DNA from 2 places in the Clostridium sp. 29_15 genome. Region 2 is predicted to be linked to the other one. Evidence: a T-box and tRNA genes for the amino acid it is inferred to sense, from the RefSeq annotation. Region 2 holds a T-box; the other holds one or more tRNA genes.

Region 1 (13,097 bases), on a different contig from region 2:
AGTACCAGAAGAGGAAAAGAAGACTCTTGAAGAAATTGAAAGAAGTCTTGTAAAGAAATATAGAAAACCTATATGGTCTAAATTTATTAAAGCAATAAAAGAGTATAAGTTAGTGGAGGAAGGAGACAAAATAGCAGTAGCTATTTCTGGAGGAAAAGATTCGCTTCTTATGGCAAAGTTATTCCAAGAACTTCAAAAGCATGGACAAACAAAATTTGAACTAGAGTTCATAGCTATGGATCCAGGATATCATCCTCAAATAAGAGAACTATTAGAGGAAAACTGCCAACACTTAAATATTCCTGTACATATATATGAATCAAGAATTTTTGAAATTATTGATGAAAAGGCAAAAGATTATCCTTGTTATTTATGTGCAAGAATGAGAAGAGGGTCATTATATAATAAGGCAAGAGAACTTGGATGTAACAAGTTAGCTCTTGGACATCATTATAATGATGTAATAGAAACTACTATGCTAAATGTTTTATATGCAGGTAATTTCAAAACCATGCTACCAAAACTTCAAGCAGATAATTTTGAAGGAATAGAACTTATAAGACCACTTTATCTTGTGGAAGAAGAGTATATAAAGAGATTTATCAGATATACAGGTCTTTGGCCATTAAACTGTGCATGCATGGTTGCAGCAGAGAAGATTGGTAATAAGAGACATGAAATAAAGGATATGATAGCTGAATTAAAGAAGAATTTTAAAGATGTAGATAAATCAATATTTAAGTCAGCAACAAATGTAAATATGAATTCAATTTTAGGATGGGAAAAGGATGGAGAGAAATATTCATTCTTAGATCCAGAAAATCCTTTAGAATAAAAATATCCATAATATCAATACTATTATTGGAGGTGGTATTATGGCAAAGAAAGATCAAAGAGCAAGTTGGGAACATGAGCGTTATAAAGGGCATAAAAAAAATGATGCTGCTAGAGTACCAGAAGTTAATTCAGTAGGTAAGGAAAAATAAAATGAAGCTAAGCTTAGTAATTCTAGTATAATGGTGGAAGCTGCCTTTTTTGGCAGCTTTTATTAATATATAATTAGATATAGGAGGAAAAATTTATGAGTAGTTTATTAGATATGGATTCTAATATATTAGTTAGTATTGTAAATATGAAGTTAAGAGATTTTTATGATAGTTTAGACCAGTATTGTGAGGATGCAGATATAGATAAAGATGAATTGATTAAGAAGCTATCAAAAGCAGGATATGAATATAATACTCAATTAAATCAATTTAAATAATTTACTCTATAAGAATAAAAGAGTATAATTGTGAAAGAGTATTTAATATTATATAGGTGAGGTGAAACATAAAATGAAATTAAAAAAAAGTTTGAAACTGGCGGCTTTAGTTGCAGCATCAACAGCCTTAGTAAAAATAATATTAGATGATAAAAAGAGAGTTTCAAAAGAAGAGGATAATTAGATAAATACCTAATAAAAAGGCGAACTTCGTCTTTTTCTTTTGTAAAAAAATAAAGGAGGAGCTTATGAAAAAAACTGTTGATTTGGTGAAAGGTGATATATTTAAAACATTATTAACACTATCAATACCAATCTTAGGTACATCTTTTATTCAAATGGCGTATAGCTTAGTGGATATGATGTGGATTGGTAAGGTTGGAAGTGCAGCAGTTGCAGCAGTAGGTACTGCAAGCTTTTTTACTTGGTTTGGCAATTCTTTAGTTATGATTACAAAAACTGGAGCACAAGTAGGGGTTTCTCAAGCTATAGGAAAAAAAGATGAGAATAAGAAGGACATATATATACATACAAGTATTTTTATGTGTAGTATAATTGCAATAGCATATACAGCATTTTTACTTATTTTTAAGGATGTATTAATTGAATTTTTTAAATTAGGAGATAAAGAAATAATATCTATGGCAACAAACTATTTGGTAATTGTATCATTAGGGATGATTTGTGCTTTTTTGAATCCTCAATTTACAGGGATAATAACTGCTTCAGGTAATAGCAAACTTCCCTTTAAAGTAAATACAATAGGCTTAATTATAAATATAGTATTAGATCCTGTGATGATATTTGGTATTGGTCCTTTTAAAGCAATGGGAGTAAAAGGTGCAGCATTTGCAACAGTATTGTCACAAGTTATGGTAACATTAATATTTATTTATGTATTTTATAAAATGGGTTATAGGATAAATAGAAAGAGCTTTAAATATTTAGAAAAAAATAGTGCTAAAGAAATTATTAAGTGGGGAACTCCTTCAGCAACACAAAATTGTTTATTTTCATTTTTTGCAATGCTAATAGGCAGAATAATTGCAGAATGGGGAGCAACACCTATAGCAGTACAGAAGGTAGGTTCACAAATAGAATCAATTTCATGGATGACAGCAGATGGTTTTTCAGCTGCTTTAACAGCTTTTGTAGGACAAAATTATGGAGCAGGTCAATATGAAAGAGTAAAAGAAGGTTACAAGAAAACATTAATGCTATCATCTATTCTTGGAATATTTGCTACTGGATTGTTGATATTTGGTGGTGAATGGTTATTCTCCTTATTTATAAATGAACCTGAAGTAATAAAGCAGGGAGCAGATTATTTAAGGATACTAGGATATTCACAGGTATTTATGTGTTTAGAAATAACTACTACTGGAGCATTCTTTGGCGTTGGAAAAACTATGATTCCATCTGTTATAAGTACAATTTTTACAGGATTAAGAGTGCCAGCAGCCTTAATTCTTGCAAGTAGCTTAGCTTTAGGTGTAGATGGAGTCTGGTGGAGTATAAGTCTTTCTAGTGTGGTGAAAGGAATACTTTTAGTTATAGCCTTTTATTTCATGGTACTAAAGTCCTTTAAGAAATTAAACAGTGAATGTAGCTGCGTTAATTCAATTAGTTAAATTGTCACAATTTAGTTAATAATGAATTAATGATGAATTAATAATGAAACTTAAAAAGTTTCTGATAAATAATATTTTCTAAACTCTATTTAAGAAAGTTTATTTATTAATTCATCACTCATCATTAAACTAACAGTTGGGTCTTGTTATTTTATAAATTTCATCAGTATGAGAAGTTATTTTTTTAAATATATATCCTTGAGATTTATAATACTTAATTATACTAGGAAGAGCTTTGGCAGAATTAATATTAATATTTGAAGTATGCATTAAAATTACCACCGTATCTTTAGTAGAAATAGCTCTATTTAAAATTTGTTCAGGAGGAGAATTAGGGTTAGCGCCATCTAATGTATCTTGAGTCCAATCGTAAATAGTGAAGCCGTTTTGATGTACACAATCAACCATGGTTTTAGTTAATTTATAGGTACTATTATTGCTACCAAAGGGAAATCTTAAAATAGTGTAGTAATCCCCTGTAACCCTAAATAATTCATCTTGACATTTTTTCATTTCATTAATGAAATCACCATTACTTCTATACAAAATATTTCTATCATGAGAAAAACTATGTAGTCCTAAGCTGTGACCTTCATTTTTCATTCGTAAGATAATATTTTCTTGTCCGCAGACTTGATTACCAATTATAAAAAAAGTTGCAGGAACATTTTCTTTTTGTAAAGTGTCCAAGACTTCTTGGGTTACTTTACCTCCAGGACCGTCATCGAAGGTAAGATAGACGGTTTTCTTACTTTCTTCTTCTAGGGAACATTCTTCACATCTCACCTTAAAAAAAGGAGCAATCAACATTAGAAACAACAAGAAAAATGATGTTTTTTTAAAAAAATTACACATAAAAAAGTCTCCTTTCAAAATATAGGAAGTAAAAAATTAAATTAATCATATTTATAGTATTTCCGAATAATATTAAAATAAAGTAGAAAAATATGTGATTTAGCATTGCAAAAAGTAAAGCATCTATGTATAATTAGTTTAAGATTTATCTTTAAAGCGATCCAGAGAGGTCGGAAAGTAGCATATAGTGGTATTCTATGTTTTTTTGTGATATCTATAGCTTCTTACCGACCAGGTAAGGAGCTTTTTTGATGTAAATACCTTTAATAATAGTCCAGAGAGGCTATAAAGGGAGAAATAGAGTTTCTCCTTAAGAAAATTGGCTTTTAGCTAGTTAAGACAAGTAACATTGTTATATTAAATTAAGAGGAGAGTGACCACATATGGTGCAATTTACAGAAGAAATAAGTAAGGATTTAAAGAAAGCGAAAGTTGGAAACGGATTTTTTAAGGGCATATTAGGGTTTCAGCATCTTATTGCAATGTTTGGAGCAACAGTATTAGTACCTTTATTAACAGGGTTAGATCCAGCAGTAGCATTGTTTTCAGCAGGGCTTGGAACATTAATATTTCATCTTTGTACAAAAGGAAAGGTTCCAGTATTCTTAGGATCATCTTTTGCATTTATTCCAGTAATTCAAGTGGTGGCAAAAGAATATGGAGATTTAAGATATGCACAAGGTGGAATTGTAACAGTAGGGCTAATTTATGTAATATTATCTTTTATAATTAAGAAGATTGGTGTAGATAAAATTAGAAAAGTATTACCAGCACAAGTGGTAGGACCAATGATAATGGTTATAGGACTTAATTTAATTCCAGATGCATTAAAAAATGCTGGAGTTAATGGATTGTTAGGCGGAGAAACAGGAGCAATAAGAAATGTTTTAATAGCAGCTGTAACTTTAGGTTTAGCTTTAATAATTAAACATTATGGCAAAGGAATGTTAAAGCAGGTAGCAATATTAATAGCAGTAGTTGTAGGATATGGAATTTCATATGCTATGGGAATAGTTGAAACAGGAGCTATATCAGAAGCAGCACTTCTAGCAGTACCAAATTTTACTCTTCCTAAGTTTGATTTATCAGCTATATTAATAATTGTTCCTGTAGTATTAGCAGTATTTATGGAGCATGTTGGAGATATAACAACCAATGGTCAAGTAGTAGGAAAAAACTTTATTGAAGATCCAGGTTTAAATAGAACAATGCTAGGAGATGGATTAGCAACTTTTGCAGCAGGACTAATTGGAGGACCAGCAAATACTACTTATGGAGAAAATACAGGAGTACTTGCAATAACTAAAAATTATGATCCTTCAATATTAAGAATAACAGCAGTATTTGCAATACTATTAAGCTTTATAGGTAAATTTAGAGCAGTAATAGTAACTATGCCAAGCCCAGTTATGGGTGGAATAAGTTTGATTCTATTTTCAATGATAGCTATTGTTGGAGTGCAAACAATAAAAAGAGAAAAAGTTGAGATGAATATTCAAAATATAATAATAATTATAGCCATATTATTTATTGGTTTATCAGGAAATATTTTAAGTACTCCTATAGGAATTAGAGTAACAAGCAGTGTTAGTATTTCAGGATTAAGTTTAGCAGGAATTGTTGGTGTTATTTTAAATCAAGTTATGAATTTAACATATAGAAAAAATAAATAGTATTATTAGAAATGAGGCTGGTTAAAACTAAGCCTCATTTTTTGTCTTTATAGTGAATTTTAATTTTTTATCACAAAATTAGGATTTAAGCATATTATGTCAATATATGATAAAAGGAGAGGTGAAGATGAAAATTAAAATAGATGATGATTATGGAAGTATAGACGATAAAGAGATAGTACCTAATATCACTGAAGAAAATATAGTAACTTATGAAAGTTATGAGGTAGAGCCGGTAGAAAATAATAAAAAGGAAAATGTAGATATTAGAGGGAAGATAAATGTTATATCTAAATTAGGTAGTAAAGATGGAACGTTAATATCTTCTAGTAAAATAAATTTGTACATGTTAAATGGAATTTCACCGAGGCTTATTTCATCAAAATTAACAAATGAAAAAGGCCAAGTTACTTTTGTAAATTTGAAAAAAGGTAGTTATAGAGTGATAGCTATTGTAGATAGAAGATTTTTTCAGAAACCGACATATATGGAATGGAATGAAGTTACAATAGATGAGGAAAATCAGGAAGAAACTGTTCTTGTAATTAATAAGATAAGGAAATGATAAATGAGATGATAGGTTTGTAATTATATCCTATCATCCCAATAAAATATATGATACTATATAAAAAAGGATTTGAATATAGTACAAAAGAAAGGATTAAAATATGAAGATAAGAATTAAATATTTTGAAGAAGCAAGGAAATTGGAAAAGATAAGCAAAGGTAATTGGATTGATGTTTATGCCAATAAAGATGTGTTTGTACCTGTAAATGAGAGAGAGATGATACCGTTAGGTTTTGCTTTAGAATTACCACAAGGATGGGAAGGACATTTAGCACCAAGAAGTTCAACTTTTAAAACATGGGGAATAATTCAAACAAACAGTGTAGGGGTTGTTGATGATACATATATAGGAGATAATGATCAATGGCATATGCCAGTATATTGCCTACAAGGAAAAGACAATGAAAAGAATGGTACTTGGATAAGAAAAGGTGATAAAATAGGTCAATTTAGAATTATGGAAGTAATGCCAGAAATAGAGCTTGAAGAAGTTGATAACTTTGGAAATTCTGATCGTGGAGGATTTGGAACTACGGGGGTAAAATAGATATTTAAAGGGTTTATATTAAAAGTTTTTAATATAAACCCTTTAGTGATATATATAAAGCATAATTTTAAATTTATGTAAATATTAACAAAGTCAATTGTTGTCTTATAATAAATAATGTGGTAAAATTAGGAAAAAATAAAAGCTTTTAGAAGGAGAGATATAAACTTATGAAGTATGTTGATTTAACTCAAATAATAGATAATGATACAAAGGTATATCCTGGAGATGAAAGTTTTAGTATTAAACAAGCAGCAGATTTGGAAAAGGACGGTTATACTGCTTATAATATAAGTACAGGACTGCATGTAGGAACTCATATAGATATACCTATGCATATGTGTGAAAATAGCAAATATATAAGTGAATATCCGCTGGACAGATTTATTGGAAACGGTGTATTAATTAACGTAGTAGGAGAAGATATTATCAATTTAAAGGAAGAATACTATAAAAAGATTAAGGAAAATGATATAGTTTTATTTTACACTGGATGTAGCAGTAAGTTTGGTCAAGATGATTATTTTGAAGATCATCCAGTGATAAGTGAGGAATTTGCTGAATTTTTAGTAGTTAAGAAAATAAAAATGATAGGAATTGATGCTCCTTCTCCTGATAAACATCCATACAATATTCATAAGATACTTTTAAAGAATGATATTGCATTGTTAGAAAACATAACAAATTTAAAAGATTTAGTATATGTTGAAAAGTTTGAAGTTTTTGCTCAACCATTAAAAATTAATGCAGAAGCTAGCTTGGTTAGAGCCTTTGCTCAATATCAGGGGTATTAATTTTAGGAAAAAGCATATGGGGGGAAAAGTAAAATAAGTATGAAAAAATAGGATAAAATATATTTCCTTGTGTAATCTAATTATAATATTTCATCTAAATCAATAAAACATTCACTTAACTATTATTAGCTAGTATTGAAAATATTACTATATTTAAATGTAGCATAATTAGACAATTTATGTTATTATTAGAAATAAATATTGATGGGAAAGAGATTATAGCTATATGATTTTAAAGAGTGAACAAATGGATTATAGAGATAAAAACAGAAAACATATTATGTACATGCTATTTACTACAATTATTTTTTTAGGGTGTGCTATCTTAGGAATACAGATAATAGACATTAATAGTATAAATAGTTTGCCTATACTTGAAGACTTGAATTCAATTAATATAGTTATAGGGATAATAGCTATTCCAACTTGCATATTATACTATTATATGTATAGAAATAATGAATTTTTTATATTAACATTATCATATGTAAGTATTTTAATTGAATATATTTATGTGAATTTTATTAATAGCTATAATGTATTAACACAACATTTAATAACATTTACTTTTGTTTTTAGAGTTTTTTTACTTACAATAGCAATTTTTAATGAAGGTAAATATGCCAATAAAATTCTTAAAAATAAGAGAATATCTATTATTTTAGCAATGATAATAAACTTTGTTGTTACATTTATAGAGGTGAAATTTAATGTAAATTATATTTTAATAAGCAATAATAAAATTTTGTGGAATATTTTTCAAGGAAGTATATTAATTTACTATTTTATACTACTAATATTATTGTCAATAAGATGTATACGAAAAAATAAGTTTATATATACAATATTTATAACAACTATTAGTATATTTACAATTAGAAGGATATTTAATTTTGATATATTTTTTAAGTATAGTGACAAGATTTTAGAATATAATAAAATGTTAACATTAATTGCTTATACTATATTATTAATTGGATTATATATAGAAGTTATAAGGAAAATTGAGGAAAGTATAAGTTTAAATAATAAAGTAAGTGGTTTTGATGAACTAAAAATAAAATATAAAGAAATAAAGGAAATAGAAAAAGCTAAAAGTCAATTTTTTGCTAATTTGTCTCATGAAATAAAAACTCCTATTAATATAATTTATTCTTGTATTCAATTATTGGATATAAATAAAAAAAATGGTGAAAAATCTTTAAGTGATGCTTATAATAAATATGAGCATACATTAAAACAAAATTGTTATAGACTATTGCGGTTAGTAAATAATCTTGTGGATATGACTAAAATTGATTCTGGATATATGAAGCTTATATTTATTAATTGTGAAATTGTAAGTTTAGTAGAAGACATTACATTATCAATTGTTCCATATGTGGAATCAAAGAATATAAATATAGTTTTTGATACATATATAGAAGAGTTAAAAATACGATGTGATCCTGAAAGTATGGAAAGGGTAATATTAAATTTATTATCTAATGCTATTAAATTTACTGATAATAATGGCAATATTTCGGTTTTTATTGAAGCTGATGAGAAGTATGTTTTTATTAGGGTTAAAGATGATGGTATTGGAATTTCAGAGGATATTAGAGAAAAAATATTTAATAGATTTGTTCAAGAAGATAAGTCCTTTAATAGAAAAAAAGAAGGAAGCGGTATAGGATTAGCTTTAGTTAAGTCATTAGTAGAGTTACATGATGGAGAAGTATATTTAGAAAAAGTTTCTAAAGGCAGTGAATTTGTTGTTAAATTACCTAATATTAAAATTGATGAAGAATTAGATGTTTATAATAAAGTAATGGATGCTGAAAGTAAACCATTGGTACAAAAAATAAATATAGAATTTTCAGATATATATGAATTATATTAATACTAAAAAAAGAAGTTTAAATGTTTTAAACTTCTTTTTTGGTTGCGGGGATAGGATTTGAACCTATGACCTTCGGGTTATGAGCCCGACGAGCTACCGACTGCTCCACCCCGCGACATCATATATTTAAACGTTTACTTGAGGTATAATTTAATTATATGCCTATAATTTTTAAAAGTCAACTATATATAATTTTTTTATTATAACATAAAGAAAATTTTATAAAAGATAATTGCATAGTTAACTAAATAATAAAAATACTATGAAGGTATATTAATTTTAATTTGATAAAAAATAATTATATAGTGAAGAAAGGAAAGTGAGGAACTGATAATGAGAAAAATGAAGACAATGGATGGAAATACAGCAGCTGCCCATATATCTTATATGTTTACTGAAGTAGCATCAATATTTCCTATTACTCCTTCATCTCCTATGGCTGAACATGTTGATGAATGGGTAGCTAAAGGAAGAAAAAATATTTTTGGTCAACCTGTAAAAGTTGTTGAAATGCAATCTGAAGCAGGGGCAGCTGGAGCACTTCATGGAGCTTTGCAAGCAGGAACTCTTGGGACTACATATACAGCATCTCAAGGATTATTACTTATGATTCCAAATTTATATAAACTAGTAGGAGAAAGACTTCCAGGTGTTGTTCACGTTGCAGCAAGAGCTATAGCCACATCTTCATTAAGTATTTTTGGAGATCATCAAGATGTTATGGCAGCGAGACAAACTGGTATAGCAATGCTTTGTGAAGGATCTGTGCAGGAGGTTATGGATTTATCAGCAGTTGCACATTTATCTGCTATAAAAGCACAAATGCCTTTTATAAACTTTTTTGATGGATTTAGAATTTCGCATGAATTACAAAAGATAGAGGTGATTGAAAGTAAAGATCTAGAAGGGTTTATAGACCAAGAAGCATTAGAAAGATTTAGAAGATATGGATTAAATCCAGATCATCCAGTTATAAGAGGAACAAATCAGAATCCAGATGTATATTTTCAAATGTGTGAATCAATCAATAAATATATTGATGCTATACCAGATATAGTAGAGGAATACATGGATAAGATAAAACATATTACAGGAAGGGAATATCACTGTTTTGATTATTATGGAGCATTAGATGCAGATAGAATAATAATAGCAATGGGAGCTGTAACAGAAGTAATAGAAGAAACCATTGATTACTTGATGGATAAAGGTCAAAAGGTTGGTTTGATAAAAGTAAGATTATATAGACCTTTTAGTTATGAAAAATTATTAGCTGAAATTCCTAAGACTGTTAAGAAAATAGCTGTACTTGATAAGACAAAGGAACCAGGAGCTTCAGGTGAGCCTTTATATTTAGATGTACTTAAGGCAGTAAGTGAAATGGAAGATGCACCAGTAGTAGTTGGTGGAAGATTTGGATTAGGTTCTAAAGATCCATATCCATCACATATTGCAGCTGTATATGAAAATCTTTGCAAGGATAATCCAAAGAATAGGTTTACCATAGGAATAGATGATGATGTGACATATACATCTTTAGATGAAGTACAAAATATTGATGTAACACCAGAAGGTATTACTGCTTGTAAATTCTGGGGATTAGGTTCAGATGGAACAGTTGGTGCTAATAAGACTGCCATTAAGATAATTGGGGATCATACTGATATGTATGCTCAAGGTTATTTTTCATATGATTCTAAAAAATCAGGTGGTATAACTATTTCCCATTTAAGATTTGGAGATAAACCTATTAAGTCACATTATGAAATAGATTCAGCCCACTATATTGCTTGTCATAATCAATCATATGTATTTTCATATAATATAGTAGAAGGATTAAGGAAAAATGGTACTTTAGTTTTAAATACTATTTGGAATGAAGAAGAGTTGGAAGAAAAGCTTCCAGGAAGCTTAAAACGTTACATAGCTGAAAATAATATTAATTTTTATACAATTAATGCCGTTAAGATAGCTCAGGAAATAGGCCTTGGTGGAAGAATAAATATGATTATGCAATCAGTATTCTTTAAACTAGCAAATATAATACCTGTAGAAGATGCCATAAGATATTTAAAGGAAGCAGTTGTAACTTCTTATGGTAAAAAAGGCGAAAAAGTAGTGAATATGAATTTTGCTGCTATTGATGCAGGAATTAATTCAGTAAAAAAAATAAATGCTCCAGATTCATGGAAAGACGCAAAGGATAAAGAAGAAAAAACAGAAAAACATTTAACAGATTTCTATAGAGAAATATGCGATCCTATAAATAAATTACAAGGTAATAAACTAGCTGTTTCAAAATTTGTGGAAACTGGAGCAGGAGATACATTTGAATCAGGAACCACTAGATTTGAAAAGAGGGGTATTGCTGTAAATGTTCCTGAATGGATTCCTGAAAACTGTATACAATGTAACCAATGTTCATTTGTATGTCCTCATGCAACAATAAGAGCATTTTTATTAAATGAAGATGAAAGAGAACATGCACCAAAAGATTTTAAAGTATTAAATGCTAAAGGAGTTAAAGATCCAGAACTTAAGTATTTTACAATAGGGGTAAGTCCTTTAGATTGTGTAGGATGTGGAAATTGTGCAGAAATTTGTCCAGCACCAGGAAAAGCATTGATAATGAAACCACAACAAACTCAGCATGATCAAATAGAACCTTGGAATTATGCTACAGATAAGGTTAAAAATAAAGCAAATCCTATGAAGAAAGCTACAGTTAAAGGAAGTCAATTTGAACAGCCATTGCTTGAATACTCAGGTGCTTGTGCAGGATGTGGGGAAACTCCATATGCTAAACTTGTAACTCAATTATTTGGTGATAGAATGATGATAGCTAATGCTACAGGATGTACATCAATATGGGCTGCAGCAGGAGCTGCTACAGCGTATTCAAAGAATCAAAATGGTCATGGTCCTGCATGGGCAAACTCATTATTTGAAGATAATGCAGAGTATGGACTTGGAATGTATTTAGGAGTTAAAGCTGTAAGAGAAAGAATAGCAAGTAATGTTGAAAAAGCTCTAGAAAGTGATATGAGTGAAGAAGTGAAATCTGTTTTAAGAGAGTGGCTTGAAAATAAAGATGAAAGTGAAGGAACAAGAGAAAGAGCTGAAAAAGTTAAAGCAGTTTTACAAAATGAAGATAGTGAAATAGCTAATGCCATAAAGAAAGATGAAGGATTCTTAGTTAAAAGGTCACAATGGATTTTTGGTGGAGATGGTTGGGCATATGATATTGGCTATGGAGGATTAGATCATGTACTTGCCAGTGGAGAAGATGTTAATGTATTAGTAATGGATACAGAAATATATTCTAATACAGGAGGGCAAGCATCAAAGTCAACACCAACAGCAGCAGTAGCAAAATTTGCTGCAGCAGGTAAGAGAATAAGAAAGAAAGATTTAGGCTTAATGGCAATAACTTATGGTTATGTTTATGTAGCACAAGTATGTTTAGGTGCTGATATGAATCAGACAGTGAAAGCAATCACTGAAGCTGAAAACTATAAAGGACCATCACTTATCATTGCCTATGCTCCATGTATAAGCCATGGAATTATATCAGGAATGAGTAATACACCAGGTGAACAAAAGAAGGCAGTAGCTTGTGGATATTGGCAGTTATATAGATATAATCCAGATGTGGTAGGAGAAAAGCCTGCATTTACTTTAGATTCTAAAGCACCAAATTATGATTTATTTAATGATTTCTTAATGGGAGAAGTAAGATATTCTGCTTTAGCTAAGGTATATCCAGAATTGGCAGAAGAATTGTTTGCAAGAACTAAAGAAGATGCTATTAGAAGATATGGTATGTATAAGAAACTATCAGAAATAAATTAAATAATAAAGCATAGCTAAAAAGCTATGCTTT
Region 2 (19,859 bases):
TAAAAGAAAAGTAGTGTAAAAAAACTTTACACCAACCAAAATATTTTAGGGGGTAAAAATATGGAAAAAAATTTTAAGAAAATTTTTGGTTTAACTATGATGATATTTATGTTATCAACAACATTTGTTTTTGCATCAGAATTTGAACTGACAGTAAGTAATGCTGAGGAATTTGGAATATTTACATTAATACCACCAATAGTTGCAATATTATTAGCATTTATAACTAAAAATGTTGTTATTTCATTATTTATTGGAGTTTTATCAGGTGGATTTATTTTGAATCTAACAGGATTTAATGTATTTGGAGCTTTAACACAAGCATTTTTAGATTTTATTAATAGAGCATTAAATTCATTATCTGATCCATGGAATGCAGGAATCGTAATGCAAGTTCTTGTAATTGGAGGAGTTATTAATTTAGTTGCTAAAATGGGGGGGGCAAAGGCTATTGCTGAAGCTTTAGCAAAGAAAGCAAAAACTGCAAAAAGTGCTCAACTTATAACTTGGTTTTTAGGAATATGCGTATTCTTTGATGATTATGCAAATTCATTAATTGTTGGTCCAATAATGAGACCAGTGGCAGATAAAATGAAAATATCAAGAGAAAGATTAGCATTTATAATTGATGCAACAGCAGCACCAATAGCTGGTCTTGCCATAATATCAACTTGGATTGGTTTAGAAGTAAGCTTAATTTCAGAAGGATTTGAATCAATAGGTGTTGAAGCTAGTGGATTTGGAGTATTCCTTCAAACAATACCTTATAGATTCTATAACATATTAATACTTGCATTTATTGTGATTACAATAATAACTTTAAGGGAATTTGGTCCAATGAGAAAAGCTGAAATATCAGCAAGAAAGTTAAAAGATTTAACTAATGAAGAAATTGCAGTAACTTCTTCTCACATGGATGAATTAGAACCAAAAGAAGGTGTAAAACTAAGTATTTGGAATGCAATTGTACCAATAGGTGCATTAATTATTTCAGCTATAGTTGCTTTTTACTATAGTGGATATTCATCAATAATGGCTGGTGATGATATAGCTATTAAAGCGATAGTAACAAATTCACCATTATCATTTAAAGCAATATTAGAAGTTTTTGCAGCATCAGATGCATCAATTGCATTATTACAATCTGCAATATTTTCTACTGTAGTTGCAATAGTTATGGCAGTATGGAAGAAGATATTTACTATAAGTGAAGCTATAGAAGTATGGATTGATGGAATGAAGGGCCTTATAATAACAGCAGTAATTCTTATATTAGCCTGGTCATTAGGATCTGTAATAAAAGAATTAGGAGCTGCTGAATATTTAGTAGAAGCATTGAATGGTGCTATACCTGCATTTTTATTACCAAGTTTAATATTTATTCTTGGAGCAATAATATCTTTCTCAACAGGTTCAGCATATGGAACAATGAGCATACTTATGCCATTGGCAATTCCATTAGCATATAAAATTAATCCAGAAATGTCATTTGTAATTGTAAGTACAAGTGCTGTATTAACAGGAGCGATATTTGGGGATCACTGTTCTCCAATATCAGATACAACAATACTTTCGTCAATGGGAGCTGGATGTAGTCATATAGATCATGTTAAGACACAAATGTGGTATGCATTATTTGTAGCTGCAATAACTATACTATTTGGATATATTCCAGCAGGATTTGGACTTCCAATATATATAGTATTACCAATGTCTTGTGTAGCATTGTTTATAGGAGTAATGATATTTGGTAAGAAAGTAGAAGAAGAGTAAGCAAGCATAATAAAAAATAGGGCATTAAATATAGGAGCAAATAAAAAAGATTTCTAACAGAATTATTAGGGGCAATTCTGTTGGAAATCTTTTTAAATTAAATATTTTGATATGCACTGTTTAATTATTTATGTGGTGGTGGATTAATAAGTGTATTTACCAATATAGAGATTATTATTCCAAGAATTGTTTCAAAAGATCTATTTAATGCATAATATATTGGATCAGAGTAAGCATGAGCAGTAGTTACTCCAAGGAATGCTATGCATGTGATATTAATTGCACCAGGTCTTTTAATTTTATTACATAGTGATATCATAATAATTATACCAAGACCAATTAACATATAGATTATCAATTTAGAGATATATGTATTTGAAATATGATTTTCTAAAAATCTAAATATTAATAAGAATAATAATCCAGAAAATGCCCCAATTATAGTTCCAACGCCACGATTTATGCCTGTGCGAACAGAATTTGTAACAGTATCACCTAAACAAATAACTGCTGTAAGGCAAGAGAAAAATGGTTCATTAGGAATTAAAAGTAGACATAGAAAAACAGCAAGTCCTGATTTGAAAGTTCTAAGGCCTACTTTAGGTAATTTAAAATAATTCATTGTATACATCCTTTCATGTTATTATTATAACAAATAAAAAACAAAAATATAGAGGTATAAGTATATAAAATTTGACAGTTTTTTTATTTTATAATATCATAAAATTGATAAATGTATAGAAGAGAAGAGTAGTATAATTAATTGCTAAAGAGAGCTGGAGATGGTGGAAACCAGTGCATTAAAATTATATGAAGATGGACTTGGAGCAGATCATCTGAAAGTTTAAGTAAGATGGTACGGGTGCAACCGTTATATTGCAAAGTGAAGATATTCACTTAATGAGAAATTTATTGTGAAATAAGTTTAAAATAGAGTGGTAACACGTATATAACGTCTCTATATGGGTAAAACAGCCTATATAGAGACTTTTTTTATATAATTATTTTTTAGGAGGAATAGATATGTGTAAAAAACCTTACTATATAACTACACCAATTTATTATCCATCAACTAAGCTACACATTGGTAATACATATACAACTGTAGCAGCTGATGCCATAGCAAGATATAAGAGATTAACAGGATATGATGTAATGTTCTTAACAGGAACAGATGAACATGGACAAAAGATTCAAAGAATCGCTGAAGAAAAGGGAATAACACCAAAAGAGCACGTTGATGAAATTGTTGCTGGAATCAAAGATTTATGGACTATGATGAACATAAGCTATGATAAATTTATCAGAACCACTGATGATTATCATAAAGAAACAGTTCAAAAGATATTTAAGCAATTATATGATCAAGGAGATATATATAAATCTTCATATGAAGGATTATACTGTACTCCATGTGAATCATTTTGGACTGAAACTCAATTAGTAGATGGAAACTGTCCTGATTGTGGCAGACCAGTAGAAGCATCAAAGGAAGAAGCATACTTCTTTAGAATGAGCAAATATGCTGATAGATTAATGGAATACATTGAATCTCATCCAGAATTTATACAACCAGAATCAAGAAAAAATGAAATGGTTAATAACTTTTTAAAACCAGGTTTACAAGATCTATGTGTATCAAGAACAAGCTTTAACTGGGGAGTTCCTGTAACATTTGATGAAGGACATGTAGTTTATGTTTGGATAGATGCATTATCAAACTATATTTCTGCTTTAGGGTATGGGAGTGATAATGATGAGTTATTCAAAAAATTCTGGCCAGCAGATGTTCATTTAATAGGTAAAGACATATTAAGATTCCATACTATTTATTGGCCAATAATGTTAATGGCATTAGGTCTTGAATTACCAAAACAAGTATTTGGTCACGGATGGTTACTTGTAGATGGTGGAAAGATGTCAAAGTCAAAAGGCAATGTAGTAGATCCAGTTACTTTAGTGGAAAACTTTGGAGTTGATGCTGTAAGATATTATTTATTAAGAGAAATCCCATTTGGAGCAGATGGATTATTTAATAATGAAATATTCATCAAGAAGATAAACTCAGATTTATGTAATGACCTAGGAAATCTTCTTTCAAGAACAGTTGCAATGGTTGAAAAATACTTTGATGGAGAAATTCCAGCACCACTTGCTAAAGAATCAATTGATGATGAACTTATCACATTAGCATTAGAAACTCCTAAAAAAGTTTCAGCTTCAATAGATGAATTAAGAATTCCAGAAGCATTAGAGCATATATTTGAGCTTATAGGAAGAGCCAATAAATATATAGATGAGACAACTCCTTGGATTTTAGCTAAGGATGAAGAAAAGAAAGAAAGACTTGGAACAGTTTTATATAACTTAGTAGAAAGTTTAAGATTCTCTTCTGTATTATTATCAGCATTTTTACCTTCAACAAGTGAAAAGATAGATGCACAATTAAATATAACTACAAAGTCATTTGAATCCTTAAGTGGATTTGATGGAACTACTCCAGGAACTAAAGTTTCAAAAGGAGAAGCATTATTCCCTAGAATAGATGTTGAAAAGAAATTAGAAGAATTAGAAGCTTTAAGATTAGCTGCAATAGAAGCTAATAAGCCAAAGGAAGAATATAAAATGCAACCTATAAAGGAAGAAATCACAATAGATGATTTTTCAAAGATAGATTTAAGAGTTGTAAAAGTTCTTGCTTGTGAGCCAATTAAAGGAGCTAAAAAGTTATTAAAATTAAAAGTTGATTTAAATGGTGAAGAAAGACAAGTGGTATCAGGAATAGCAGTACATTACAAGCCAGAAGAATTAGTTGGTAAGTATGTAGTTCTTGTTGCTAACCTAAAGCCAGTTAAATTAAGAGGAGAATTATCTCAAGGAATGATCCTAGCAGCATCAACAGATGATGATAGCATATTAACTTTAGTAAATCCGGGTGAATTACCAACAGGAAGCCAAGTTAGATAATTAAAACAAGGTGTTGAGCATGCTCAGCACCTTATTTTTAAAATTGATAAGAGGGGTATTTTATGAATATATTAATAGGCAATGCATGGCCATATGCCAATGGACCACTTCATTTAGGAAGAATAGCAGTATTACTTCCAGGAGATATTTTAGCTAGATATCATAGGATGATGGGAGATGATGTTATTTTTCTTTCAGGTACAGATTGTCATGGTACTGCTGTAAAAGCTAAGGCTGAAGAGGAAGGCATAACTCCTTTAGAAGCAGTGGAAAAATATCATAATGAATTTAAGAAATGTTTTAAGACCTTAGGATTCTCTTTTGATATTTTTGAAAAAACACATACTCAGTATCATGAAGATAAAGTTAAAGAGTTCATTTTAGATTTATATGATAAAGGTTATATTTATGAAAAGGAAGTTGAACAGACTTTTTGTGAAAAGTGCAATTGTTATTTAGATGATAAGAATATTGAAGGGTTATGTCCTATCTGTGGTAAAAAAGCTCATGGATATGGTTGCAGTAAATGTAGGGCACAATTTGAATCTCATGAAGTAAAAGATAAAATTTGTGGAATTTGCGGAGAAAAGCCCGTAGCAAGGAAAACAAAACATTTATTTTTCACCTTATCTAAATTTGAAAATGATGTTAAGCGTATGTATATAAGGCAAAATGGTTGGAGAAACAATGCACAAAACATAGTTAAGAGGTATTTAGATGAAGGTCTTAGAGATAAGGCAGTAACAAGAGATTTTAATTGGGGTGTCCATGTACCTTTAGAAGGGTATGAAGATAAGAGGATATTCGTGTGGATTGAAGCTGTCATGGGATATCTTACAGCTAGTATGAAATGTATTGAAGGAAGAAATGAAGATTGGCGAGAGTATTGGCAAGGTGATGATTCTAGAATTTATTTTGTTCATGGTAAAGATAATATACCATTCCATACAGTAATTTTCCCAGCTATTTTATCAGGATTAGGAATAAAGAATCCAAATTTAAGAATTATATCAAGTGAGTATTTAAAGTTGGAGGGAAAATCTTTCTCATCAGCAAAGAACTGGGCTATATGGGCTGATTATATAGCTAAGAATTATAATATAGATAGCTTTAGATATTATTTAGCTTTAAATTCACCTGAAGAAAGAGATACTGATTTTACCTGGAGAGATTATATAAACGTTAATAATCATGATTTAGCATCAAATTTAGGAGGCTTTACAAGTAAAATTATTTCTTTTATTAATAAAAAATATAATGGAAGAATACCTAATGGAAAGATTAGCAAAGAATTAAAAGAAGAAATGTTTAATCTGTATTTTCAAGTGGGAGATAATATTGAAGAGGGATATTTCAAGGAGGCACTTACCTTAGTGATGAATTTCTGTAGAAAGTATAGCAAATATTTTGATTCATCAAATGTATGGTCTCTTATAAATACTAATCCAACAAAATGTAGTGAGATTATATATAATTGCTTACAGATAATAGTGAATTTATCTAATTTATTAGAACCCTTTATACCAAATACCTGTGAAAAAATAAGAAAATCGCTTAAAATAGAAGAACCTATTTGGAGTTACACTGAACAAAATAATATTAAAATTGATGAAATAGATATATTATTTAATAGGATTGATAAGAAAAGAGCCATAGAAGAAGTAAGTATATTAAAAGAAAAAAGAGCATAAAAAAACCTAGAGCTATTACATTTGGGGGACGAATAGCTCTAGGACCAACTATAAAAAGATGGTTTTAGGGGTAAATAATAATGCTTTAACTACTTTACAAGTATTATAATAAGGTAATTATGTGTCAATATGGTGTCAAATAAGCGAATAATATATGAATAAAAGCTTTCGAAAACATTAAGAATTATTTACTAAAAAAATATGAAAATTTTGGAGGGAATTATGGAAAATAAATATAGAATTATTGATACACATGCTCATTATGATGATGAAGCATATGATGAAGATAGGGCAGAGGTATTAAAGCAAATAAAAGAAGCTGGTGTAGAACAGTTGATGAATATAGCTTGCTCAAAGAAGAGTATAGAAACTACAAATAATTTAACATTAGAATACGATTTTATATATGGAGCATTAGGCATTCATCCTAGCGATGCAGATGATTATAATGAAGAAGTTAGAGCAGATATTATTTCAAAAGTTAAATCAAATAAAAAAATATTAGCCATTGGAGAAATTGGTTTAGATTATTATTGGGATGAAAATCCTGATAGAGAAGTTCAAAAATTCGTCTTTAGAGAACAAATGAGGTTGGCAGAAGAATTAAATCTTCCAGTGGTTATTCATGATAGGGATGCACATGCAGACACATTGGAAATTATGAAGAGTTTTCCTAATGTTAAAGGAGTAGTTCATTGTTTTTCAGGTAGTGTTGAATTTGCCAGAGAGTGTGTAAAGATTGGTTATTATATTGGCATTACTGGTGTTGTTACTTTTAAAAATGCTAGAAAGATATGTGAAGTAGTGGAAGCTATACCATTAGAAAGATTATTGGTTGAAACTGACTGTCCTTATATGGCTCCTACACCTTATAGAGGAAAAAGAAATAAATCAGACTATATTGAACATATAATAGAACAAATTTCCCAAATAAAGGGAATTGACCCGAAAGAAGTGAATATGGCTGTAAATAGTAATTTTAGTAATTTGATTAGGAATACTAAATAAAGTAAAATAGAAGAGTATATTACAAAAAATCCCAATTTTAGTTTACTGTATTTACTTATAAACTGTGTACAAACTATTATTTTTATTATTAATATTTTTTATGACGCAGTGTGGTTCATTAACAGTTTATTAAGCGGTAAGATGCTGAATTTGACAAAAAGTTAGGTTCTATAATATAATTCAAAAGACGCTCTTGCCAAAGGAGGTTGAAAAAGATGATGGAAAAATGTAAGGAATACCTTAAAAACAATTTTTCTAATGGTCCTAAGGCAAAAAAAATATTAGCAATTGCTACACCACTTTTCGTTATAAGTGTTATGTCAATATGTGTAGTAGCTAATGCAAGAAAAACTGTAACAATAAACGTAGATGGAAATGAACAAATATTTGTCACATATAAAAGGACTATTAAAGATGCTCTAAAGCAAGTAGGGATTGAGTTAGGCTCTAAGGATAAGGTTGAACCAGCTTTAGAAAAGAAATTAGTTAAAGATGAAGTAATAGAAGTAAGAAAAGCAGTTAACGTGGAAATAGTATCAAAGGATAAGACAATATCAATAATGACAGCAGAGCCAACTATTGGTGCTATGCTTGAAGCTGAAAGTGAGAAACTTAAAGCGGAAAATATTGAATTTGATAAGTATGAGGATGAAGTTAATCCAAGCCTTGATACAAAAATTAAGGATAACCTTTCAATTCAATTGGTAGATGTAGAAGTATTAAATGAGGTATCAACTGATACTATTGCATATGATACTTTAACAGAAAATGATAATACTATGGAAGTTAATACTACAAAGGTAAAACAATCAGGTGAAGAAGGTCAAGTAGAAGTCACTTATAAAGTTACAAAAAAGAATGGCAAAGAGGTTTCAAGAGAACAAATAAGTTCTAAGGTATTAAAGGAAGCAGTTACTGAAATTGTATTACAGGGAACAGCTAAAGTATATGCAAGTAGAAGTGGAGAAACAGGAACATATAAAGATGTTTTATACTGTCAAGCTACAGCATATACAGGTGGAGGTTTGACAGCAACAGGTTCGGTGCCAACATATAATTCAAGTGGGTTAAGTACAATTTCAGTAGATCCAAGTGTAATACCTTTAGGATCTTTAGTATATGTTGATGGCTATGGAAAAGCTATAGCATCAGATACTGGTGGAGCTATTCAAGGTAACATTATAGATGTATATGTTAACTCAAATAGTGATGCTATTAGCTGGGGAAGACAATATAACGTACCAGTTTATATTGTAGCTTATCCTGGAGAGTGGTAGGAAAAAGATGGTTAAAAAACCATCTTTTTTTAGTTGAGGCGAGCATGTACTTTTTTAAAAGGGTTTGACATAATTGATATATAGGGATAAATTAATAGAAGAGATATAAGGAGAAAAGGGGAATTACGCTTTGATTAAAGAAGTTATTGTAGTGGAAGGAAGAGATGATATAACAGCTGTAAAACAAGCTGTAGATGCAGAGCTTATTGCTGTAGGTGGTTTTGGAATTAATGCAAAAGTCATTGAAAGAATTAAGGAAGCTCAAAAGAGAAAAGGTGTTATAGTCTTAACAGATCCTGATTTTGCAGGAGAGAAAATAAGAAGCATAATATCTAAACGTGTAAAAGGTATAAAACATGCTTATATAGCACAAGAAGATGGAATTAAAGGTGATGATATAGGTGTTGAAAATGCATCACCAGAAGTAATTAGGGAAGCTTTAGAAAGAGCAAAGGTATCAGAGGAAGATAAAGAGCCTATATTTGATGCACAAGATATGTTTTACTTTAAATTAAATGGAGATGCTCGTTCTAAAGAAAGAAGAATGAAATTAGGTAAGGAGCTAGGTTTAGGTTATGGTAATGCTAGCCAAATGCTTTCAAGATTAAATAATTATGGCGTTACTAAAGAAGAATTCATTAAAGCCATAAATAAAGTAGAAAAACAAATTGAAGAGGGAAAATAATATGGACATAAAGAACATAAAGACAGCAGAACTGGTAAAAAAATATAATTTTAAGTTTTCAAAAAGTTTAGGTCAAAACTTTTTAATTGATGATTCAGTTCCAAGAGATATAGTTAGTGGTGCTGAAGTATGCAAAGATGATTTAGTTATTGAAATAGGTCCAGGAGTTGGAACATTAACAGCACAATTATTAAATACAGCTAAAAGAGTTGTTGCTATAGAGTTAGATAATGATTTAATTCCTATACTAAGTCAAGAGTTAGGTGATAATCAAAACTTTACATTAATACATAATGATGCCTTAAAAGTTGATTTCAATGAAATAATAGGGGATGAGCAAAGTGTTAAGCTAGTTGCTAACCTTCCTTACTATGTAACAACTCCAATTATTGTAAAACTGCTTAAGGAAAAATATAACTTTAAGTCATTAACTATAATGATTCAAAAGGAAGTAGCAGAAAGAATGGCAGCAGAACCGGGTAATAAGGATTATGGTGCATTATCTTTACTAGTTCAATATTATTGCAATACTGAAATAGTAAGAAAAGTACCTCCAGCTTGCTTCATACCAAGACCAAAGGTTGATTCTATCGTAATAAGATTAGAAAAGCTAGATAATCCAAGAGTAGAAGTACAAAATGAAAAATTATTCTTTGATATTATTAGAAATGCGTTTAATATGAGAAGAAAGACATTATGGAATGGTGTTAAAAATATAGGACTTCCTAAAGAAAAGTTGGAAGAAGCATTTAGTGAAGCAAATGTTGACCCTAAGAGAAGAGGAGAAACTTTATCTATAGAGGAATTTGCAGCATTAGCAGATGCTATATATAGCAGAATGAAATAAAAATAATAGGCTATGACGATACTTTGTAATAGCCTATTATTTTTATTAGTTAAATAGTGCATATCATTTCACTAATGCACTTAGTTAAGTCGCCATAAATTAGCGAAGTGACTTAATTAATTAGCATAGCTTTAATTTTCATGTATTGAGAACATATCTGTTTATAGTAAGCATATAATATAGGGAATTATTTTAACTTGGAGGTTTTAAGAGATGGCTAGTAATAGCAGGCTATATAGAAACTTCATTATTTTGCAGGAAGATGAACGTGGATATGCTAGTGCCAATGATAAATCACTGTCAGGGTATGCAAAGATTGAAGCAAAGGGAGATATATGTAAAATATCTTTTTATGCTCAAAACCTCAGAAAAGATGAAGATAAATACAATATGATGCTTATATGTGATAAGAAAGATAACAAGCAAATAGTAGATTTAGGTAAGTTAGATGTAAGCATTGCTGGAAAAGCAGATTATACTAAAGAATATAATGTTGATAACATTGCTGGAATAGAGCTTTCTTTAGATAAGATTTCTGGAGCAGCCATAGGTAAATATAAAGATGGTGTTCCAATTTTTATTATGTGTGGATTTTTAAATGGACAACAACCTTGTGAGGATTGGAAGAGTTATAAAGTAATAAAGGCTAAAAGTGATAAAGAACTAGAAAAGAAAATACATTATAAAGAACAAAAGAAGCATGATAAAAAAGAAAAGAAGGATAAATGTGAAGATAGGGAAGAAGTAGTTAATGAAGAAATAAACTCAATAAATGAAGGTTCACTAAAGGTTGAAGAAGAAAAGAGAGTTGAATCCGTTGAAGAAAAAGATAGAGAAGAAGAGTTTGCTGAAGAAAAGAGGGAAGAATCACTAGAAGAAGTGGAGGCTTCTAGGGAAGAGAAGACTGAAAAAGTTAAATTACAGGCAACTATAGAAGAAAATATTCAAACAGACCATCCAAAAGAAAATCTTAGAGGAAAGTTTGAGGATTATGAAGAGCTCATAGAAGAAAGTAAGGAATTTAATCCAAGAAATAGTAAGATAAGAGGAACTATCGGTGAGTATTTTGAATCCATTGCAGAAGGCTTTGAAGAAGATGAAGGCTATGATGAACTTAAATACTGTAAATGGTATAAGGTTCCTGTACATGATTTATATGAAATGTGTAATATGTCCAATTACAATAAATATACATTAGTTTATTATCCAATGCTTAACTATTATCCTTATATTAAGAAGTATAATTATTTTAAATTAGGATATAAATGTGATTTTAATGGAAATTTAAAATATATAATTTATGCTATTCCTGGAAAGAAAGATAAAGATGAACAGCCATATGATGGAAGAACAGGATTTGTCACATGGGTTGCTAAGGATTCAGATACAGACATAGGTTGCTGGCTAATGTTCTATGACTTTAAGAATTCTACAGTTGTAGTTCCTATGCAATAAAGTAGAATGATTGTACTTATATTAATTAGTGAGTTCATAAATAATAAGGTCATGTAAATATTTAAATTGCTAATGATAGCAGAAAGTATTATAATTTTTAATAATTGGGAGGGGGCTTATCGCCTCCTAATTATTTGAAAAAAAGTATTGAAAGGAGAGATGAAATGTTAAAAAGTATTAAGCTTAGCTGCTTGACTGTAGTATTAATAGGTATAATAACTACATTTTCAGGTTGTAGTGTAGTAGAAAATATAGAGAAGAAACTAGGATGGAAGACAGATTATTTTCAGTATTTAGATTCTGAAAATGTAGAACAAATAAGTATTCAAAGTATGAGAGATTTAGGATTTAAGTTTATTGTTACTGAAGGATCAGCAAAAAATACAATGTATAACTTACTTTCTAAGGCACAAAAAAGTACAGAAAAGTCAAACTTAGAGCCAGATTATATATTTGAATTTGATTTAGGTGATGAAGTTAAAAAATTCTATTATGTGGTAGGCAGTGAGAGTGGTAATTTCTATAATGATACGGATGTTTATACTGTTTCTAATAGAATAGATGAAGTTATAATACAGAATTTATCATTTATTAGAAAGCCTAAGGAATTTAATTATATTTATTATAAACCAATATTAGAAGTTTTAAAGAAGATTGAACCTTCATTAAAGGATAAGGATTATAAAATAGGTATAAATATAAAAAGTGATGCAGACTGTTTAAAATACATTTTTTCTAATGATTTAAAAGATTTTACTTCAGATGCAGAAAAGATAATTTCTAACGTAGAATTAGTTCAAACCACTACGGCAGGTTATGATGTAGTGATTACTGTAAAGAATAGGGGATATGATACATTAGTTTATAAGACAGCTATAACAGTAAATAATAAACGAGAAAATACTGAAGAAACTTATTATGTAGTGGCACAGTATGAATATAAGAAATGGAATATTTCAATTAGTGAGCCAAATGTAAAACCATCAAATTGGTAATAATTTTTTAATACATATTTTTAGTGAATGAGTAAATAATATTATTATAAGTATGTAGAAAGGATGATTTATATGAAAGCTCATGTTGATAAAGATACATGTATAGGTTGTGGATTATGTCCATCTATATGTGAAGCTGTGTTTGTATTAGAGGATGATGGAAAAGCAGCTGCTTATGTTGATGAGGTGCCTTCAGAAGTAGAAGATGAGGCTAAAGAAGCTGAATCAAGCTGTCCAGTTAATGCAATAACAGTAGAATAAAAAAAGATGCTTGATGCATCTTTTTTGCTTTATAAAGAAAATTTTATACTATTAAAAAAAGTCTTCAGATTTATGTAGAGGATGGTATTTTAAATTATTACAGTTATTTAAAGTAGATAAATTTATATTACTTCCTATAGGTAATAATGTAGGTAAGGAGTTTATTGGAACTGTGCTTACTGAATCATCTTCTAACAAAATGAAGGCCTCAGAATGGTTATAATCTAATATTAAACCTTTCATCACTACACCACCTTAATAATTTTACTTAGTATATGTAAAATAAAAAAAAATATACAAGTAAGGCTATTCTTACTTGTATATTTATAGATATAAATCTTTATAAACAATTTGAAATACTTTTAATGATTCTTCAATTCTTGGTTTTAATAAGTGTCTTCTATGCTGAAATTCCTTTTCGCCTAAATCAGTAAGGTAGTAAATTTTTTGGAACTTCTTCTTAGGATCATCCCACTTGCCGATTACCAATCCGTCCTTCTCAAGCTTTTTTAAAAGTGGATAAATTCCTCCAGTACTTGGAGTCCAAAGATTAGAAGTCCTTTTAGATATTTTATTGGAAATATCATTGCCATTGGAAGGGTTTAGATGAAGAATAAATAAAACATAGATTGGAAGTAGACCTTTGGTAAAAACCTGACCTACAGCTTCTTTTTCTTTTTGAACTTTTTTTAGTTCAGCCACCTTTGCTTTATATTCTTCATAGAGCTTTTTTTCTTCTGCTTTTATATCAATAATATTTTTAAAATCATCCATAATGTTTTACTCTACAAGTTTCACAGAAAGTCCTAATAACCCTGGACCACCATGTATTCCTAATGCTGGACTAAGAACATTTAGCTTTATATTTTCTACATTTGGAAGCTTTGCAAGTTGTTCCATAAACTTTGTTGCTTCTTCTTTACAAGCACATTCTAATACGGTAACTTCACATTTTCCTATAGCAAGTTTTTCTTTTAGAAGATTAGTCATTTTTGAAAGGGCTTGCTTTCTTCCTCTAGCTTTACAGATAGTATAGTATACTCCTGTTTCATCAGTAGTGATTATAGGCTTTAGGTTTAATAATTCACCAATTGTACCTGCAACTTTACCAATTCTACCACCCTTTTGTAAGTATTCTAAAGTATTAACAGTATAGAAACCAGTTATTCTTTCTCTGATTTTAGGTAGTGCTTCAACTATTTCTTCAAAGCTTTTACCAGCCTCAACAAGTTTAACTGCTTCTAAGACAACTTCTCCTTCAGGATAAGCAAGAATTTTAGTGTCATATACATATGATGTCAACTTTGGATGGTCTTCTAAGATTAATCTTAAGGAATTGCATGTTCCAGAAAGGCCGCCTGAAATACATATGGCAATAACATGAGTATAGCCTTCAGATTCTAATTTATTAAGAATATCATCCATAGTCTGTGCACTTGGAAGTGAAGTTGTTGGAATTTCTTTATCTAAATTTAAGTATATTTCCTCTGGTGTAATGTCTAATTTATCTTGGTAATCTCCATGAGAGTAGATTATTCTAAGTGGTAATAAATTAATGTTTTTTTCTTTTATAACCTCTAATGGGATATCAGATGCACTATCAGTTATTATAGCAATTTTTTGCATTTTAATCCTCCTAAACGAAATTTATTAACTTTATTATATCACAAACGATATAGTTATCAATACTGATAATTATAAACATTATCAATACTGATATAGTTAGATTAATGTATGCAATTAAAAATAAAGCATAATATCATATATTAAAATTTTTTTAGAAAATGAGAGGAAATTAAAGATAAGTAAATACAAATTATTTAATGGAATAATATGGGGGTATAATTGAGCTTTGAGATGAATAATATAAAGGGGTATAATTAAGAATAAACACAATATATAGTGGGAAGGAGACAGATGAATGCAATATGTAGTAAAAAGAGATGGAAGGGAAGTAGTGTTTAACAAAGATAAAATAAGTAATGCCATAGGAAAAGCTAGTAAGGAAGTTTCAAAAACATTAAGTGATAATGAAATTATCAATATAACGGAAAAAGTATGCGGAGAGATAGCTAAATCTGAAAAAGTAAACATAACTGTGGAAGAAATTCAAAATTTAATTGAAAAAACTTTAATAGATGAAGGCTATAATGAAATTCAAAGGGCGTATTCTATATATAGGATGGATAGAACACGAGTGAGGGATACAAAATCTGATTTAATGAAAGCTATTAATAGGATTGGCGTGGAAACTGATAGAGACAATGCTAATATAGGAAATAACTTTTCGTCAAAGCTTTTAAGAATAGCATCAGAATCAAATAAGTGGCATAATTTAGCTAATATGCCTAAGCATTTAGCAAAAGCTCATGAAAATGGTGAGCTTTATTTTCATGACTTGGATTCTTATAATTTAAGTATAAATTGTCTTCATATTCCTACTAAAGAGATTTTGGAAAATGGGTTTAATACAGGCTATGGAACTATAAATAAACCTAAAAGAATAGAAACAGCAGCAGAATTATCTTGTATTTTGTTGCAGTCAAGCCAGAATGACATGTTTGGAGGTCAAGCACACCCCGATTTTGATAATGATATGTCTATTTTTATTGATCCTACCAGACAGGAAATAAGAAGCGAGTTAGAAGCTCTTGGTATTGAAGAAGAAAGAATAGAAAATATTGTAGAAGAAAGATTAAAGATGAGAGTTCATCAAGCTATGCAGGGAATTGTATATAATTTAAATACTATGCATAGTCGTGCAGGTCAATAGTGGGCCGTCTAAAATCAAACACCATTGTAGATTTTAGAGTATAAATGAGGAAAATCGGTAAAGACTAAGTATTTGATACAGGAATTGGAGGAAAGGAAATGTGAGTCAGAAAAAACTATTAGAAGAGAGAATAATTGAACTATATAATCAAGGTTTAAGTTTGCAAAAAGTTGCAAATTTTGTTGGATATAAAAGTGCAAATTCAGTAAAAAATATATTGATAAAATATGGAATTCAAAGAAGAGGCACAGCAGGATTTAAAGAGCCTTTTAAAGAAAATTTTTTTGAAAATATTGATTCAGAGGAAAAAGCTTATTTTTTAGGATTTTTAATGGCTGATGGAAATGTTTATGTGAGGAAGCAATCGCAACCATGTATTAGATTAGAAATAAGCGTTAAGGATTTAGAAATATTAGAGAGATTTAAAATGGCAATTGAAAGTAAAAATTCAATCTGTTTTGATAAAAGAAATTGTTGTTCTTTAAAGGTTCATTCATGTAAGATGTTTAATGATTTAGGTAAGTTAGGTGTTATACCTAACAAAACTAAGCATGAAATAATTCCTAATATAAATCAAGATATGATGAGACATTTTATTCGAGGGTTCTTTGATGGAGATGGATGGTGCACTAATACAACATCACATGGTAAAAGAAAAGGATCAAGAAAATGTATTGGATTTGTATCTAACTATGAATTTTTAGATAATTTAAATATTATCTTAAATAGTGAAATTGGAACACGAATAAATAAAGTTGTAGAAAGAATTGGTTGTAGTATGTTACTGTATTCATCAAAGAAAGATGTTAAAAGCTTAAGAGAATATATGTATAACGATGCAACTATTTATTTAAAAAGAAAATACGATTCATGTTATAAAATATATGTTAATACCGAGAGGGATTGAATCACAATTCCTTGTAACGCATAGGAGTTGAGCGATATGATAGCAAAAATACTCCCAAGAGTCTTCGTTATCCTATGGTTGAAAGAAAAGGATAAAAATATATGCTAATCTGGATTAGAATAGACTAATAGTAATATAGTGATTATAAGAGGGATAGCTATATGATGAGGGAAACCTCCAGAGCGTAAGATAAAAAGCTTACGGGTAAGAACGAAAATGTCACAAGTCCCTTTTTCTTCTATAAATTTAGGGATACCTAAAGATAAAGATGCAGCAATGATATGTGAGATATTTTTACAAGAATATGAAAAAGGTTTAGGAAAAGGAGAACAGCCTATTTTTCCTAATATAATCTTTAGAGTAAAAGAAGGAGTAAATAGAGAACCGGAAGATGAATATTATTATCTTTATAAATTAGCTTGCCAAGTAGCAGCAAAGAGAATGAACCCAACATTTATGAACATAGATGCTGATTTCAATAAGGAATACTACGATAAGGGATATATGCCAGCAACCATGGGATGCAGGACATATGTTATGAAAAATATTAATGGAGAGGCAGGATGCAAAGGTAGAGGAAATATAGCACCAGTGACTATTAACCTACCTAGAATAGGAATTGAAGCAAAAGGTGATATAGATAAATTTTTTGAAATATTAAAAAGTAGATTAATATTAGCAAAAGAATCATTACTTCATAGATATGGCATTCTTAAAAAGTTAAGAGTAAAGGATCTTCCTTTTGTGGCTGGTCAAAAGCTGATGAAGGGAGCGGAAAATCTAGAAGAAGAGGATTCAATTGAACCTATTTTAAAACAAGGCACATGGGGCATTGGATTCATAGGGCTAGCAGAAGCAATTACAGCTTTAACAGGAAAGCATCATGGTGAAAGTGATGAAGCTAGAGAACTTGGTGTGAGAATTGTTACTTTTATGAGACAATATACAGATAAATTTTCAGAGGAAACAAATCTTAATTGGAGTTGTTATGCCACACCAGCTGAAGGTTTAAGTGGCAAGTTTATTAAGAAGGATCAAAAAATGTTTGGCATCATTAAAGGAGTCACTGATAAAGAGTATTATACTAATAGTTATCATATTCCTGTAAAGTTTCCTATTTCAATAAAGAAAAAGATAGATATTGAAGCACCTTATCATAAGCTTTGCAATGCAGGTCATATTTCATATATTGAAGTAGATGATTCACCAACAGGAGAGCAGATTATGGATATTATTAATTATGCATATAAAAATACTAATATAAGTTATATAGGAATAAATTTTCATATAAGATACTGTAAGAATTGTGGAAGTAGTATAAATAGCAATGAAAAGAAATGTCCAAAATGTAATAGTATAGATATTCAAGGTATATCAAGAGTTACTGGATACTTAAGCTTAGATGAAAGATTCGGTCCAGGAAAGTTTGAAGAAAGAGCAGATAGATGTTCCCATACAGGCAGCAATATGAATAATTATGGTGTTATATAAATATATAAATAAAGGCATTAATTTTTAAAAGTCTTAAATTTAAGATTAATGAAAATTAGTGCCTTTAGTTTTATTTTAAAAAAGAAATATTACATTGAAGTTATAGTAATAAAATGGTAAAATTGGAATTAAAATAAAAGGGGGCTATAACATGGCAATTAAAGATCCTATAAATGATATACAAGTAAAGATAGTGGATACTACATTGCGTGATGGGGAACAGACAGCTGGTGTTGTATTTGCTAATGAGGAAAAAATTATCATTGCATCTATGTTAAGAGATTTAGGAGTAGATCAATTAGAAGTTGGTATTCCAACCATGGGTGGAGATGAAAAGGAAGCAATAAAATCAATAGTGAAAAGGAATAGAAATAGTAGCAATGCAAAGAGTATAATGGCGTGGAATAGAGCTGTTACTTCTGATATAGAGCAATCTATTGATTGTGATGTTGATGCAGTGGCTATTTCCATATCTGTTTCTGATATTCATATTAAGCATAAGCTTAGAACATCAAGGCAGTGGGTGCTTGAAAATATGATTAAATCAGTGGAATATGCTAAGAAAAACGGCTTGTATGTATCTGTTAATGGGGAAGATGCATCAAGAGCTGATAGAGAATTTTTAGTGGAATTTATTAATGCTGCAAAGAAAGCAGGTGCAGATAGGTTTAGATATTGCGATACTGTAGGTATTATGGAACCTTTTAAATTAAGGGATGAAATTTGGTATTTATATGATAAAACAAAATTTGATATTGAAATGCATACTCATAATGATTTTGGAATGGCTACTGCCAATGCTATAGCTGGTCTTATGGGTGGTGCTAATCATGTTGGAGTAACAGTAAATGGTCTTGGTGAAAGAGCTGGTAATGCTGCTTTAGAGGAAGTATTAATGGCTTTAATTTATGTTTATGGTTATAAGACAGATATTGATACTAGAAAATTTAAAGAAGTATCAGAGTATGTATCCAGGGCTTCTGGGCGATTTTTACCAAAATGGAAGGCCATAGTAGGAGAAAATACTTTTGTGCATGAATCAGGTATACATGCCGATGGAACTATTAAGAATCCAATGAATTATGAAGCTTATGATCCAGCGGTGGTAGGACTTGAAAGGCAAATTGTCATAGGAAAACATTCAGGAAAAGCAGCTATAGTAAATAAATTTAAAGAATATGATATAAAACTTTCAGATGCTGAAGCGAAAGATATACTTAGCTTGGTAAGAGCAACTACTGTTAGATTAAAAAGAAGTCTTTTTGATAAAGAGCTTGTAAGTCTTTATAAGCAATATAAAGAAAAGGAATAATAAATAATAGAGAGAATAGAAGGGAGGAGATTATCATTGGGAAATAATTTGGTAGAAAAGATTTTAAGCAACCATATTGTTGAAGGTCAATTGAGAAAGGGTAGCTATATTGGTATTAAAATTGATGAAACTCTTACACAGGATTCAACAGGGACAATGGCATATCTGCAATTAGAAGCTATGGGGATAGATAAAGTTAAAACTAAAAGATCAGTGGCTTTTATAGATCATAATATGTTACAGCAAGGCTTTGAAAATGCAGATGATCATGAATTTATAAAAACTGTAGCATCTAAGCATGGAGTATATTTTTCTAAACCAGGAAATGGAGTGTGTCATCAAGTATTTTTAGAAAGATTTGCAGTGCCAGGGGAAACATTAATTGGTTCAGATAGTCATACACCAACTGCTGGTGCG

What was found. A T-box is a leader RNA that pairs with one kind of tRNA and senses whether it is charged. The one in region 2 lies ahead of metG (methionine--tRNA ligase), so its partner is inferred to be a tRNA-Met.
Region 1: it encodes a tRNA-Met, which carries the amino acid that the T-box ahead of metG (methionine--tRNA ligase) is inferred to sense. The anticodon was not compared.

The regions. Positions count from the first base shown of each region.
Region 1 covers NZ_MNRT01000037.1:114,748-127,844, forward strand. Annotated here, with positions in the region: gene BHW04_RS09055 (tRNA 2-thiocytidine biosynthesis TtcA family protein) at 1-835, shown strand, start outside; gene BHW04_RS09060 (DUF4250 domain-containing protein) at 1,082-1,264, shown strand; gene BHW04_RS09065 (MATE family efflux transporter) at 1,513-2,895, shown strand; gene BHW04_RS09070 (polysaccharide deacetylase family protein) at 3,025-3,750, opposite strand; gene BHW04_RS09075 (uracil-xanthine permease family protein) at 4,134-5,423, shown strand; gene BHW04_RS09080 (hypothetical protein) at 5,551-5,988, shown strand; gene BHW04_RS09085 (dUTP diphosphatase) at 6,092-6,538, shown strand; gene BHW04_RS09090 (cyclase family protein) at 6,709-7,332, shown strand; gene BHW04_RS09095 (sensor histidine kinase) at 7,559-9,214, shown strand; tRNA gene BHW04_RS09100 (tRNA-Met) at 9,254-9,329, opposite strand; gene nifJ (pyruvate:ferredoxin (flavodoxin) oxidoreductase) at 9,548-13,066, shown strand.
Region 2 covers NZ_MNRT01000026.1:4,587-24,445, reverse strand. Annotated here, with positions in the region: gene BHW04_RS05620 (Na+/H+ antiporter NhaC family protein) at 61-1,773, shown strand; gene BHW04_RS05615 (FUSC family protein) at 1,898-2,395, opposite strand; T-box leader at 2,503-2,736, shown strand; gene metG (methionine--tRNA ligase) at 2,797-4,740, shown strand; gene metG (methionine--tRNA ligase) at 4,803-6,431, shown strand; gene BHW04_RS05600 (TatD family hydrolase) at 6,654-7,439, shown strand; gene BHW04_RS05595 (G5 and 3D domain-containing protein) at 7,655-8,716, shown strand; gene rnmV (ribonuclease M5) at 8,847-9,401, shown strand; gene rsmA (16S rRNA (adenine(1518)-N(6)/adenine(1519)-N(6))-dimethyltransferase RsmA) at 9,403-10,248, shown strand; gene BHW04_RS05580 (DUF7922 domain-containing protein) at 10,462-11,703, shown strand; gene BHW04_RS05575 (hypothetical protein) at 11,868-12,698, shown strand; gene BHW04_RS05570 (ferredoxin) at 12,771-12,959, shown strand; gene BHW04_RS05565 (hypothetical protein) at 13,011-13,202, opposite strand; gene BHW04_RS05560 (PadR family transcriptional regulator) at 13,284-13,733, opposite strand; gene BHW04_RS05555 (DegV family protein) at 13,740-14,585, opposite strand; partial or broken gene nrdD (anaerobic ribonucleoside-triphosphate reductase) at 14,881-15,726, shown strand; gene BHW04_RS05545 (LAGLIDADG family homing endonuclease) at 15,833-16,639, shown strand; gene nrdD (anaerobic ribonucleoside-triphosphate reductase) at 16,829-18,130, shown strand; gene nifV (homocitrate synthase) at 18,282-19,442, shown strand; gene BHW04_RS05530 (aconitate hydratase) at 19,479-19,859, shown strand, end outside.